DNA from 2 places in the Paenibacillus sp. FSL R7-0302 genome. Region 1 is predicted to be linked to the other one. Evidence: riboswitches for the same ligand, from Rfam matches in the RefSeq annotation. Region 1 holds a riboswitch; the other holds the start of a gene.
What was found. Region 1 has a riboswitch for cobalamin ahead of MKY96_RS26450 (anaerobic ribonucleoside triphosphate reductase). Riboswitches for the same ligand answer to the same signal wherever they lie in the genome.

Region 1 (7,409 bases):
GGTAAGGGCAAAAATCAGGGGCAGTATTGCCCCTGAATGTCCCCGAATGCTCTGAATGTCCCCCGAATGCCCCAGAAGTGGGCGGATGAGTAGCCGGTGGTGGTTAAGGAAAGGTTACTTGAGTTCAATCCGCTCCGCCCCGCCCATATAAGGCCGCAGTGCCTGCGGGATATAGATCGATCCGTCCTCCTGCTGGTGATTCTCCAGCAGCGGAATCAGAATGCGCGGCGTGGCGACGGCTGTGTTGTTCAGGGTATGGCAGTATTGCAGCCGCCCGTCTTCATCACGGTAGCGGATGCCCGAGCGGCGGGCCTGGAAGTCGAGCAGATTGGAAGCCGAGTGGGTCTCCCCGTAGGCTTCTCTGCCCGGCATCCAGGTCTCGATGTCATACTGCTTGTGGGTCTTCATCGCCATGTCTCCGCTACAGACGGCGACTACCCGGTAGGGCAGCTCCAGTAGCTGGAGAATATGCTCGGCATTGCCGAGAATCTCCTGGAGCATCTGCTCCGATTCTGCCGGATCGTTCTTGCACATGACCACCTGCTCGATCTTCGAGAACTGGTGGACCCGGTACAGCCCGCGCACATCGCGCCCGGCCGAGCCGACCTCGCGGCGGAAGCAGGCCGACATCCCGGCCAGCCGCAGCGGCTGATCCAGCTCTAGAATCTCATCGCTGTACAGCGAGACCAGCGACACCTCCGAGGTCCCGGCCAGCCAGCGCTTCTCGCCCGTCAGCTCGTAGGTCTGATCCATGCCGCCGGGGAAGAAGCCGGTCCGCTCCAGCGCCTCCGGCCGGACGATCACGGGCACATCCAGCGCGGTGAAGCCGCGCTGCATCAGCACATCGAGGGCCAGCCGCTGCACCGCAAGATGCAGCAGCAGCCCGGCCCCCTTCAGCACATAGCTGCGGGGCCCTCCGGCTTTGACGCCGCGCGGAAGGTCGATGATGTCGTGCAGCTCTCCGAGCTCGACATGGTCCCGCGCGCGGAACCCGAAGACCGGCGGCGCGCCATGCCGCCGCAGCTCCACATTCGCGCGCTCATCCGGCCCGATCGGCGTATCCGCCGACACGGGATTCGGCGCTTCCAGCAGCAGCTCGCCGCAGCGCTGCTCCGCATCCAGAAGCTCCGCCTCCAGCAGAGTCAGCTGGCCGTTGATCACCCGCACCTGCTCCTTGGCCAGCTCGCCACCCGAAACGTCGCCCCCGCGCAGCAGGCGCTCGACCTCCTTCGTCAGCGCGTTGCGCTCCGCGCGCCGCTGCTCCGTCTCCCGGCGGGCCAGCCGCCGCCGGTCATCCCACTCCAGAAGTTCCTCCAGGGGGAACTTCAATCTTTTCCATTCGGCTGTCTTCCGTACAATGTCCTCATTCTCCCTGATCCAGTTCATATCCAGCATCTGCATCCGCTCCTTAAGTGTGGGTAAAAAAACGCAAAAAACGCCCTCATCCATGGGACGAGGAGCGTCAGCTCGCGGTGCCACCCAGGTTGACCTCATTCGCGTACAGCAGCTATGCAGCGCGCGGAATCAGGCCCTCTTTGGTCTTCGCGGTAACGGGCGAAACCCGGTAAACTTAGGGAACAGGAAGCTGCTCCGGTCGCAGACGCCTCGCGGTTGGATGCCGGTCGTTGGCCTGGTCGGGATATAGGTTTGCCGTTTATTATAACCAGAGCGGCAGCGGTTTGCAAGCATAAGAGGGGTTTGACAATATTCCTTGTACTCTGCTAGGATTATTACTAATTTAAAGTATTGATGCCCGGCGAAGCAGCCCGGTTTATCCTAATCATGCGGACGGAAGAGGTGCGGAAATGGCCAAAATAGTCGTAATTAACGGAACACCCTCGCTGGTCTCACGGATCAATGCCGTGATTGAGTATGCAGAGAATGACCTGCGGGAGCGCGGATTTGAAGTGGAGCGGATCAATGTGGCGGAGCTGCCTGCGGAGGATCTGATCCATACGAAATTCGAGAGCGAAGCCATTGTCAAGGCGAATGGGCTCGTAGCGGAAGCTGATGCGGTAATCGTAGTCAGTCCGGTATATAAGGCTTCTTACACGGGAGTGCTGAAGACCTTCCTGGATCTGGTGCCGCAAAAAGGGCTGGCCGGCAAAATCGTGCTGCCGCTCTTCATGGGCGGAAGCCTCGCGCATCTGCTGGCGATTGACTATGCGCTGAAGCCGGTACTGTCCGTGCTGGGTGCCCGCTACATTCTTGGCGGCGTCTACGCCGTAGACTCGCAGGCGGTGCGTAACGACCAGGGCGTAGTTGAGCTGGCCGAAGAGCTGAAGCTGCGTCTGGACAGCGTGCTGGAGGAGCTGGCAGAGGAGACGGAGCATAAGGTGGCACGTAAGGCAGGGCAATAAGTCGTACCCGCTCCGAACCAATAAAAGGCACTAAACCACCCGGTAGCGGGAGTCTAGTGCCTTTGTTATTTTTATACCCCTTGAAAGCTCAGCTCCGGCTCCCACAGAACAACCCTATCTCCCGCCAGACTCGCAGGAATATCGATGATCCGTTGGTTGCTGCTTCCCCGGTAAGAGAGGGTAAGGTCTTTGAGCGCTTCGACAAACCGTCCGTCGATCACGACCTGGCACAAGGCCAGCAGGTTCCATTCCGCAGAGCCCGGGGAAGCCGTAAGCTCCTCGTACGTATAGCCGGTATAGATCCAGATTGGGAAGCCCGGCAGCTCGGCGCGCAGCTCGTGAATGAAGTCTGCAGCCTCCTCAGCCGAGAAAAAAGGGTCCCCGCCCGCCAGCGTCAAGCCGTCCAGCAGCGGATTGCCTGCAATCTCTTCTATGATCTCCCGCCGCCGCTCCGGGGTGAAGACTTCCCCGAAGTTAAAGTTCCAGGTCTTCGGGTTGAAGCAGCCCGGACAGCGGTGGCGGCAGCCGCTGAAGAAGAGGACGGCCCGCAGGCCTTCCCCTTCATTGATCGACTCCGGGTAATATCCGCAGATGTTCATAGATGCTTAACACGGTCCCGGACTTCGGCCTGCTTGGCAGCATTGAAGCGGGTCTGATAGTCACCGGTCAGATACCCGGTAACCCGGCGCAGACGGCGGATATGGGTGGTATCCTCATGGGCATTGCAGGTCGGGCAATTCGTGCCGATGACCCCTTCATAGCCGCAGCCGGAGCAGCGGTCAATCGGATGGTTAATGCTGAAGTAGCTGATATCCTGCTCCAGCGCATATTTGATGATTTTGACAAAGGCTGCAGGGTTGCTCCGGGCATTACCGTTCAGCTCGACATAGGAGATCGCTCCGGCGTTGCAATATTCATGGAACGGGGCTTCCAGGCTGATCTTCTTGGCTGCGCTCAGTTCATGGTAGACCGGAATGTGGAACGAGTTCGTATAATATTCACGGTCGGTTACCCCAGGGATAGAGCCTAGCACCTTGCGGTCGATCTTCGTGAACTTGCCGGATAGACCTTCGGCCGGTGTTGCAAACAAGGTGATGTTGAGGTTAAGCTCCTCGCTCTTGCGGTCGCAATATTCACGCATGTGGCGGACGATGGCTACAGCCTTAGCATGGATGTCCATATCTTCGCCGTGGTGCTTGCCGTACATGGCCTTCATGCATTCCGCCATCCCGATGAAGCCCAGTGACAGACTGCCGTGCTTCAACAGTTCGCCTACGCTGTCATCAGGGGCAAGCTGCTCGCCGCCCTCCCAGACGCCTTCCCGCATCATGAAATCGGAGGCCTTGGCCTTCTGGGAAGCCTGAATACGGAAGCGGTGCAGCAGGCCGTCCAGCGCAATATCCATATAGTGATTCAGGTCGTCGAAGAACCCTTCTTCATCAGCAGCGAGGCGGCGGCCGGTTATCGTGCCGTGGGCCAGTCCAAGACGCACCAGGTTGAGCGTGTTGAAGGACAAGTTGCCTTTGCCGGAGCAATGGTTGCGTCCGAAGCGGTCGCCGAGCACACGGGTCCGGCAGCCCATCGTAGCGAACTCGGTATCCGGGTCGGCCGGATCGTAATACTGCATGTTCAGCGGAGCGTCCAGATTGGCGAAGTTCGGATACAATCTGCGCGCCGAGCACTCCGCTGCCTTCAGGAACAGCTCATAGTTAGGGTCACCCGGCTGCTGGTTGATACCTTGCTTGCATTTGAAGATCTGAATCGGGAACACCGGCGTCTCCCCGCTGCCCAGTCCATTCATCGTGGCCGTCAGCAGCGAGCTGATCACAAGCTGGCCCTCCGGGGAGGTGCAGGTGCCGTAGTTGATGCTGGTAAAAGGAATCTGGCCGCCGGAGCGGCTGGACATCGTATTCAGGTTATGTACCATACTCTCTGCGGCCTGCAGGGTCTCGCTCTGCGTCTCCTTCAGGGCAAAACGGAAGGCCCGCGGATACTGCTCAGCCAGATCGCTGCGGCTCATCGTAATCTCCCCAAGCTCCGAACCCTCTGCGTTCTCCTCGAAATACTCCAGACCTTTGCGGAAGAGCTTGGAGAAGGATTTGGTAACATAAGGGGCCAGATCATAATCCAGCTTGTTGGCGGACACACCGCCGTACTGCGCATTCTGCTGCGACTGGAAAATAATCGCCACCAGCGACATCGCCGTCATAATCGAGTTGGGAGGCCGTACGCTGCCGTTGCCGGTGTTGAAGCCTTCACGGAGAAGCCGTTCGAACGGGATGAAGATGCAGTTGGTAGTACCGATGGCGTATTGATCCAGGTCATGTACATAGACGACATTATCCAGGGTAGCCTGTACCAGCTGCGGCGGCATGGTGAAGTTGCGGGCATACCATTTGGAATATTCACTGCCGAACTTGCTCATTTTGCCGGAGAAGCTCTCCCCGTTCAGGTTGGCGTTCTCGCGCAGCAGATCCAGATCCCGGCTGTCGATAATATCCCGTCCCAGATGAATGACCTCTTCCAAAAGATCCTCCTGTGCAGCTTGTCCTTCGTTATAACGTTTCTCCAGCAGCGTCATTATATAACTCTCTCCTCTCGGGTATTGTAAGCGTTAAAAAAGCACCCCCGGCCGGGAAGGCCGGAAATGCCCGAATGCATGATGCAAAGATCCGGGAAACGGAAATTTGCCTGTGGTCTGGGTGGAACATACGAGCAGACACAAGGGCGATAGCTTACGCCCGTTCTTGTATATTCCGCAGAGCCGATACCTGAAAATAATCCCCGATCGTCCTCAGGTATCGGCAGCCTCTGACCCGAATGACGGAAGGCTAACTCTGCTATTGCAGGCCGCATACGGACACCTCCCCTGTTCCTCGCAGGAGTCTAAGCGGTGCCACCGAAACAGGCAGGTCTCCTGGCTTCCGGCAACTCCTCCGGCGCCTTCCCGGGGGGCTTATTCCGCCCCTTAGTGGCAATTAGCCGGAGAATGCGGCCCTGGGCATCGCACCCTGGGAGCATCCGGTTACAGTGGCGGGACCGCAGCGGTTTTGCACCGCGCTTCCCTATTAAGTCGCACCTCTATTACAAGAGGTGAAACACCCGTTTCTACTATATTTTGTTGTTATCTATTAAAACTACCGCAATATATTGTGTTTGTAAATGTTTTTTTGCAATCCCGCACGGGGAGCGGGTTCGGCGCTTTTACTCACAGCTGATCCACAGTTAGTCCACAGGTAATCCACAACTTTCCTCTGAATCTGCCGTGAATGTTTCATAAAATCTCCGAAAATACGCCACAAAGAATCCATAAATAGAGTGCGTCTAATCCTGGTAATCATTTTGACGGATATTAATAGAATAGAGAGGGTGCAGGTGATTTGTAGCAAGCCTGGCGAAGCGTTACAATAAAGAGGAAAAGTTAGAGGCAGGCACATCAGATCATTAGGAGGCAGTTCACAATGGCAATTGGCGAAGTGACCGTTGTTCCGGTTGGGACAGGCAGCACCAGTCTCAGCAGCTATGTGGCCGAGATGCAGCGCGTGCTGGAGACGGTGGAGGGCATTACCTATGAGCTTACTTCCATGGTACGATTATTGAGGGTCCGGTAGCGCGGATTCTGGCTGCGGTAGAAGCGCTGCATGAGTCGCCGTTCACCGCCGGGGCGCAGAGAGTCTCAACCTCGCTCAAGATCGATGACCGGCGCGACAAGACCTCGACCAGCCGCAGCAAGCTGGAATCCGTGGAGCGCAAGCTACAGGGGGAGTAGCGGGAATATAGTATCCAATCAGAAATGACGATAAGGAGCGGATTCTTCATGACAACAGCAGCACAGCAGATCGGAATTCAAATGTATACACTGCGCGACCAGACGGAGCGCGATTTCCTCGGCACACTGGCCAAGGTGGCAGAGATGGGATACCAGGCCGTTGAATTCGCCGGTTATTTCGGTGTATCTGCAGGGGAACTGCGCCGTAAGCTGGATGAACTCGGCCTGGCTGCTCCTTCGGCGCATGTAGGTCTGGACTTCAGAAGCCTGGATAAGATGGAACAGGCCTTAGCCAAAGAGATTGAATACGCGGTAGAGCTCGGACTGCAATATATAATCACCCCGTCGGCACCGCTTCCTCCGAACCCTACTATAGAGGATGTAACGAGGATCATTCCATTCCTGGAGAAAGCCTCCGAGATGGTCCGGGCAGCGGGAATGCAATATGGCTATCACAACCATGATTATGAATTCGCAAAAGTTGACGGCAAGGCGGTCATCGATATCTGGCTGGAGCGGATTCCTGCGGAGCAGATGCTGGCAGAGTTCGATCTGGGGTGGGTATACAGGGGCGGAGCCCGGCCCGTAGATTATGTGCAACGGTACGCCGGACGTGTTCCGCTGGTCCACATTAAGGATTTCGGAGCAGACAACGAAGAGACCGATCTCGGGAAGGGAGAGGTCGATTTCCGGAGCGTCTTCGAGATCGCGGAGCAGAGCGGAATTCTCTATTATATTGTGGAGCAGGAGGCCTATGAGGTATCTTCTCTTGAGAGCGCTAAGCTTGCACTGGATTATTTCCGCGGGCTGGGGCTGATGCAGGGCTGATGACACGGCAGCCAGCGGAAAAAGGGGTTGCGTTTTCCGCTGGAAGAGTTATAATATTTTTTGTTTGGCAGATGCAAACGTCTGTAAGCTGGTGTAGCTCAGGGGTAGAGCAACGCACTCGTAATGCGTAGGCCGGGGGTTCAATTCCCTTCACCAGCATCTTTACAAAGTCGATAGTGGCGCGGGTTTCCGGTTTTTTGGAACTGCGCCTTTTTTCTATGCAAGCATCAACATCTACCATTCTTCTAACCTTTAGTTAAGTAAAGTGGGGAGCATAGGGTTGGATGCTAGGAGGCAAGGATCTTATATGGGAAACCGGACATTCCTGAGTGTTACCAGTGCCGATACAGATTTGATTGATTATGAGAATACAGCTTTCGAGACGAATAATTTTCTCGCTCCAGTATGGTTTTGTCTGGTCAGCCAAGACCAGTTCCAGCGCTATAGCAGGC
Region 2 (7,409 bases), on a different contig from region 1:
AGGCTCCACTGCCGGTCTGCCGGGCGAACAGGCGGGGGACGGCATCGGCCAGCAGCTTGCCGTCTTCCAGCATCAACACCCGATCGGCCAGCGGCAGCACCTCCTCCAGCCTGTGCTCGCTGATGATCACTGTGACCGCCATTTCCTCGTTCAGCCGCTGCAGCGCCATAATGAATTCCCGCGCAGCAACAGGATCAAGCTGGGAGGTTGGCTCATCCAGCAGCAGCACCTTGGGCTGAAGCAGCAGCACTGAGGCCAGGTTCATGAGCTGCTTTTGTCCGCCTGACAGCTCATGTACCGGACGGTAGAGCAGCGGCTCCAGCCCGAACAAGCCGCAGATCTCCGCCAGCCGGGTCCGCATGACAGCAGGCGGCAGCCCCAGGTTCTCCATGGAGAAGGCCAGCTCATGCCAGACCGTATCCATCACAATCTGTGCATCCGGGTTCTGGAAGACCATCCCGATCTCCCCGGCGGCTACCGCTGCCGGAAGCCCGGACAGAGGCTGCCCTTTGTAGGTCAAGGTTCCGCTGGATGAACCCACCGGGGCGAGCTCCCGCTTCAGATGGCGCAGCAGGGTGGTTTTGCCGCTGCCGGACGGGCCGCAGAGCACGACAAATTCACCCTCTTCTATGACGAACGATAGCTCATGGAGCGTGTCCCTGTGTTCTTCAGGGTATCGGAAGGATAATTGCTGTGCTTTGAGGATCTCCATAACCATTTCTCCTTTCCTTCCAGTCCCGCAGGAATCAGCACGAACAGGCAGAAGCTTCCGTACATGACGGCCTCCTGCCAGCCGAAGTCCGCTGGTCTCATCCGGGGATAAATCTCCAGCTTGCCGTAGCCCTGCACCCAGAACAGCAGCGTAACCACACCGCTAACGGTTAACAGCAGCATCACCAGCTTATCCTGTAAATCGGCCTTGTATATCGTGTAAGTGCTGCGTTTGGTGCTGCCGTAGCCGCGGGCTGTCATGGAATCTCCTGTCTGGAGTGCTTCCTCCAGCGACCAGGTCAGCAGCACTTTGAGCAGCGTCATTCCGTCCGTCATTCTTTTCTTAAGGCTTCCCGTACCGGTATCTATTCCGCGCAGACGCTGGATCAGTGTAATCTGGCGCAGCCGCCGCTGGAACAGCGGCACGAACCGGATCGCCATCAGCGTCAGCAGCGCCGTTCTAGGCGCAGCCGCCGCGAACAGATACATGAATTTATCTGTAGTCACCGTGTAATTATAGGATATAAACCAGATAAAAATAGTAAGCAGCAGAGTCATCATCATCAGTCCGTACAGTACAGCTTCCAGTGTAATAGGCTGATCCAGCCAGTAGAACAGAATATGCGCCCCCCGATGGGAGAACAGCGGGTTCAGCAAGGCCACGGAAGCTGCCATCAGCAGCATAAAAGGCAAGCCGCGCACCAGCAGCCGCCCTTGTCCCTGCAACAGCAGCAGCGCCAGCAGTCCGGCTATCTCTGTAGCCAGAAATAACGGATGGAAGACCAGCAGAGTGAACAGCAGCAGCCCTGCATAATACAGCAGGGCTACGACCGGATGCATGGAACGAAAGCCGCTGCTCATGGCGCTTTGGCCCCCAGGTCTTTGCCCAGATCAAGCGTATACAGCCACTCGATGGTATCCCCGGGCTCCACGATCCAGCTGCCCGCAGCCTTGGACGGAAATTCTCCATTGACCTTGTACATCCAGCCGCTCTCTGACCCGTGATCATTCTCGTACAAATTATCTATACCTTCCACGTAAGCAAATGTTGCGCGGCCCTGATATTCCATCTGGATCTTCTGCTCCCGCGTAATCCGCTTCAGTAGGTCCAGCACACTCTCGCCCTTCTTGATCTCATACTGGGCAGCGGCCAGAATCACGCCATGCTCCTCATCTCCGGTGATGGAGAGGGTGACCACATTGTCCGGCTTGGGCGTGGCGGCCGGAGAGCGCGTAGCGGCTGGCGGCTTAGCCGTGGCCGCTGGCGCGGGCTTGGGGGTCGGCGGCTTGGGGGTGGCCGCCGGCTTGGCGGGCTCGCTTGCGCCCGCCGAAGGCTGCGCCGCCGCTGCGCCTGGCGACGCCGGGGACTTGGCGGGCTCGCTTGCGCCCGCCGAAGACTGTGTCGCCGCTGCGCCTGGCGACGCCGGGGGCTTGGCGGGCTCGCTTGCGCCCGCCGAAGGCTGCGCCGCCGCTGCGGCTGGCGACGCCGGAGCTGCCGTACCTTCCGCAGGGGCGGAAGGTACGGCAGTGCCCTCAGCGGCTCCCGGCAGCGGAGCCGCTTCGTCTCCAGGCCGCGGCGTCTGCGCGGCCGGGGTCCCGGCGGGCGGCTGCGTGACGCCGCCTGCCTGATCCGGCTGCGCTGAGGAGCAGCCGGGGAGCAGCAATACCATCAGCAGGAGAAGCAGCGGAGCCAGCCTTCCCCGGCCTGTTTTGAATAGATTGAACATTACCTGCACACCTCCACAAAAAGGGAAAAGAACGGGGGCAGTCAGCCTGTTCCCGTTCCTTCATACACCTTATGCTTACTTTTCAACACATATCCAAACGAATTCCAAGCAAAGCCGTCCGTCAAACGAGCCTTCAGCGCTTCGGCAACCCTATACGGCTCATCGGCTCATCGGCATGAGTGCGTTAGTTGGATTTTCTACTCTTAATAATCCAGATTACGCACCTGTAAAGAATTTAGTTGGATTTCCGGCATCTAATTCTGCCCATACCTCATCCTTCTGCAGCTTCAAGCCTGAATAAGTGTCGTTTATCCAACTAGCTCCCGCTCTGCAGCAAATCCGGCCAAATTAGATGTCATTTTTCCACTTATCGTCGGCTCCAGAGTTCGTTCAGTGCCTCCTGCGGTAGTATAGCTGTATATTGAAGCTGATCTTACTCTACCTACCGAACTCTGCTGCTCCCTACAACTAAGGCAATCTAACCGCCACAGCAGCAGCCATCTCACGGGTTACAACTGCGGAAGGCTCGAATGCGCCGCCGGTGCCGCTCATATATCCAAGTCCCGTCACCGTACGGACAGCGGACAATGCATAGTCGCTAATCTTATCTTCGTCGCTGAATTTACCTGCTCCTGCTCCTGCTCCAGCTGATGCCGCATCCAGCTTAAAAGCTCTAACCATCATCACAGCCATATCCTGGCGCGTAACCAGCCCGTCCGGCTTAAACGTCTTGGCCGTCACACCGCTGATGATTCCTAGCTCCTTCGCCCGGTTCACTGTTCCATAATACCATGTACCGGCCTTAACATCACTGAAGGCCCCAGCAGAAGACGCCGCAGACGGCTCGTTCCCGGTTAACCGCAGCAGCAGCGCTGCAAATTCAGCACGGGTAATATTCTTTTTCGGTGCAAACAGCAGGCTGTCCTCACTCACACCGTTCATCAGCTTGCGGTCATACGCCGTGTATACCGACTCCAGCGCCCAAGGCGAGATCGACTTCACATCGGCAAAAGCCGGACGGTCCGCCGCAGCAGAAGCCACGGTTACCGGGACCGTATGACGGACGATGGCTGGGGTTTTATCCTTCAGATATCCCGTAACCGTCAGGGTATATTTATTCGCTGGCAGTCCTCCGGCCACAACAGCCACGCCTGCAGCATCTGTAACTGCTGTTTTACCGCCAATGGTTACCTGTACGCCTGCTGCCGGTGAGGTTACCGGATCGGAGGTGAAGGTCGCCTCATTCCAGACCCATTGTTTCTGGGTTACCTGCACCTTCAGATCTTGTCCAGGCTGCGGCTGTGCGGGAGTCACGGTTACGGCATCAACCACCTGCGTGTTGTCCCCGCCATAGTAGACCACAATGCGGTCATTCTCCTCCAGTGCGAAGTCGCCCATGCCTACACTTGGATAGATCCATGCTCCGCCGCGTGCGACTACATACATCCAGCCATCATATCCGCCAAACGTACCCGCAGTCACGCCGCCGATCCCCGTCACATAATTGCCTGCTTCATTGACCAAGGCCAGGCGCTTGGCTGCTGCTGTCTTGTCCAGTGCCGTAAGCACATTTCCAGCGTATACGCTGCCTTCAGCCAAGGTTCCATTTGGACCCTCAACAGTAACGGAGACACTTACCTGAGGATTCTTCACTGGTGTGCCGCTAAAGTCAAAGAGCTTACCGCCTGTTCCAAACAGCTTGTACGCTACCAAAGCCTCCAGCGCCTGCTCTGTAGAGAGCGGATTGGAGCTGCCGCCTGCAGTGTGGGCGAATCCGCCGCCCTCTGCGCTGAAGCTCAGCAGCTTGCTGACCAGATTAATCTGGCCTTTCGTATAATCTGCTCCTGCAGGATCAATGCCGAAGGCAGACAGACCGATAATGGCCTGAGCTACACTCTCGCTGCTGTCGCCATATCCGCCGTTCTTATCCTGTGCCTTAGCCAGCCAGGCTGCCGCCCGCTGACCAGCAGCATTCACTGCCGCTTCCTGCTTGTGTCCAGCCAGTGCGTTCAGCACCATCGCTGTCATATCCGGATCACTCGCACCCGTGGTCAGGGTGAAGCCGCCGTCCGGGTTCTGCTTCGCCAGAATCTCTGCCAGCAGCTTCGACGGTGTCCATTTCGCATTGGCCGAGATCGTATAGCTGCCGGAATCCAGAGCCAGCAGTGCATAGACCGGATTATTCAGCGTCTGGCCCGTAATTTTATCGTTATTGTACAGCTTCTCGATCAGGTTATAGCCTGACACATTCGCCGGATCGCCGCCCAGTGCCTTAACAGCCAGCGTGATCCGGGCATAGTCCGTAGCTCTGGCAAAAACACCCTTAGCCTCAGCCACCTTGCCCTCAAGCGCCTTCAGATAGCCGGCTGGAACCTTGTAGCCCGCTTGCGCAAGGCCAATCGCCTGCCAGTCCGACTGGACTCCGTTCTTCAGCATGAACTCCGCAGTAGCATAGACCGCAGCGGTTACGCTGGCTGCCTCACTTGCGGGCAGAGCGGATACCGCGGATGCGGAAGTTCCGCCTACCTGTGCAGCAGCAGCTTGTCCTGCCGGGACTACGGCTGCTCCGAGCAGTGCGAACAGCATAATGACAGCTAGTCCCAGCCGTGTGAATCTGGATGATAGAGAGTGATTCTTCATAACTAACCTCTTTCCTGAAATAGAATGGATGAATCCTGCTTCCTTACGCAAATAGAGCGGCAACCTAAAGACCGCCCTGTGCAGGGCGGCCGGGGAAGAATACAATACAGGGCGGCTGAAGGAGCCGATTGCTCTCCCGCATTAACATACAATACAGCATATACAGCCCTCGCCAATATCAGCATCTGCTTCCACATTCTTACCCCCGAAGAATAGAAACAACAACGAAAAAGGCAGGTCTCCTGGCTCATACTTCACCGCTTCCCCCGCCTTCCCATCCCATTAGCAGACAGTGGCTCCTCAGGAGTTGCTCCGTATTTACAGTGGCGGGACCGCGCCGGACTTGCACCGGGCTTCCCTTTTAAGCAGATTCCTCTATAAGACAATAGCCCTGCCAGCATCTGCTGGCAACAGCGTACGGTCTCTTAGACATCCGCACCTTTTCCCAAAGCTTATTAAATTTTAAGATTCTCAAACCATCATATCGACTATTTCCATGTATGTCTATAGACAAGCTATATCTATTCCATCCGCCCCGAGACCCCGCCTATTCCGCAGCAAAAATCCTGAACAGCACATGCCCGCTACCCCGGCACATCGTACTATTCAGGACTATGGAGTCATTCTTCTGCTGGTTAATTAAGACGTTGGCGGTACTAGCGGAGACAGCGGCAGCAGGCGATTGTATTATGTACATTAGAATTGGTGTAAAAGCGGCCGATAACGCATTCTGCTGCATTTCATACAATCGATTGTGGCAAAGAACCCTCCGCCGGGCCGAATTTCCAAAATCTAATGTACCGAATACAACAGAACGCCATATAAGCTCCAATATGCCTGATTCTAGTGTACAAAGTGCGATAAAGCAGTTTCTTACGGACACCAGCATACCTATCTGCTACATTCCATATATTCCAGCCTGCCGGAGCACTAATAAATGCACTACGATAAGGTAAAGTAGGATGAGCCGCTAGCCGATCATCAGGTTTAAACTAATCAGTCTTTAATTTAACTCCTTCGCTTGCTGAGGGTCTGCCGTACCCCGACGAAGGTGCACACTGTATGCTTAAATGCAATCTGTACAACTAAATCGTCTGATTTACCGCCAAATGTACTTTTAGCTGTATTTCGTGCACCTAAAATGCTTCTGTATCCGGCTTTTCGCCCATTCGGGCAAATTTAGTTGTATGGAATACAGTTAGGATAGGTCTGCCCTTCTTTTCACTGTTTTTAGTTGTACAGAGTACACCTATCTCTGAAGGTAATGTTACCCGATCGCACTAGTTAAAAAATGTAAACAGCCAGCTTGTTGCCGCTGCTTTATTCTGCATCCGTGTCTGCTTCCGGGCTTGCGGAAGCGGATGGCTCTGCACTAGGCGCGGCTGTGGCTGTGGCCTCCGGGGCGCTGCCCGGATCTGCCGCCAGCTTCAGCGAGTAGCCTCCGGCGGTGATCATATCACCTGCTGCCAGCTTCGCGCCTGCTGAAAGCTCCACCGTCACCTCGTATACGCGTGACGGAGGAGTTCCCGCCGCCGCTGGAGGGGCGGTGGCTTCACTGTCCGCATCGCCGTCCGCTCCGGCGCCTGCATTACCCTTCGCACCGCCGTCTACTCCGGCGCCTGCCTTACCGCTCGCACCGCCGTCCGCTCCAGCGCCTGCCTTACCACTCGCATCGCCGTCTACTCCGGCGCCTGCCTTACCACTCGCATCGCCGTCTACTCCGGCGCCTGCCTTACCGCTCGCATCGCCGTCCACTCCAGCGCCTGCTTCCCCCTTCACGCCGCCGTCCGCTCCGGCGCCTGCTTCAACCTGGCAACTGCTAACCGTTGCCTTAACCTCGTAGTCCGTAACGCCGCTGGCGGACTCCACCTTGATCCGCTCCGGCTTGAAGGCGGAGCATTCCGCCGCATCAGTGAAGCTGAACACCAGCTTACTGCTGTTGCTCTTGCCTGCTCCTCCGCTTCCCGCATCTCCGCCACTGTTCCCGCCGGTCCCTGCATCACCGCCATTATTCCCACCAGTTCCTGCATTTCCGCCACTATCCCCGCCTGTCCCTGCATCTCCGCCGATAAGCCGGACAGAGACCGGGGCCGCTACAGCGGCCCCTCCGGTCACTGCCGGAAGCGGGCTGGGGCTGGCCACCGGCGCGGCTGTATCCTTGCCGCGTCCCCCAAGCTGGCTCAGCAGGATAACCGCCGCAATCAGAATGATCCCGAGGATGCTCCCTGAGATCAGGATTTGAAATCGGCTGCGGCTGACCCACCGCGCCAGCGGCGAAGCCAGCTGGGCGCGGGCTTCATTGTAGACAGTCTGCATAGCAGGCGTTGCTGT

Region 2: it holds a riboswitch for cobalamin, as region 1 does, so the genes downstream of both, MKY96_RS24080 (S-layer homology domain-containing protein) here and MKY96_RS26450 (anaerobic ribonucleoside triphosphate reductase) in region 1, are expected to answer to the same signal.

The regions. Positions count from the first base shown of each region.
Region 1 covers NZ_JBBOWB010000002.1:170,572-177,980, reverse strand. Annotated here, with positions in the region: gene serS (serine--tRNA ligase) at 115-1,395, opposite strand; gene ssuE (NADPH-dependent FMN reductase) at 1,806-2,360, shown strand; gene nrdG (anaerobic ribonucleoside-triphosphate reductase activating protein) at 2,432-2,959, opposite strand; gene MKY96_RS26450 (anaerobic ribonucleoside triphosphate reductase) at 2,956-4,941, opposite strand; cobalamin riboswitch at 5,251-5,481, opposite strand; partial or broken gene MKY96_RS26445 (MTH1187 family thiamine-binding protein) at 5,822-6,129, shown strand; gene MKY96_RS26440 (sugar phosphate isomerase/epimerase family protein) at 6,178-6,957, shown strand; tRNA gene MKY96_RS26435 (tRNA-Thr) at 7,045-7,116, shown strand; gene MKY96_RS26430 (hypothetical protein) at 7,310-7,409, shown strand, end outside.
Region 2 covers NZ_JBBOWB010000001.1:5,568,719-5,576,127, forward strand. Annotated here, with positions in the region: gene MKY96_RS24060 (ABC transporter ATP-binding protein) at 1-712, opposite strand, end outside; gene MKY96_RS24065 (energy-coupling factor transporter transmembrane component T) at 628-1,572, opposite strand; gene MKY96_RS24070 (DUF4430 domain-containing protein) at 1,569-2,438, opposite strand; gene MKY96_RS24075 (hypothetical protein) at 2,422-2,739, shown strand; gene MKY96_RS24080 (S-layer homology domain-containing protein) at 2,907-5,078, opposite strand; cobalamin riboswitch at 5,294-5,487, opposite strand; gene MKY96_RS24085 (GAP1-N2 domain-containing protein) at 6,399-7,409, opposite strand, start outside.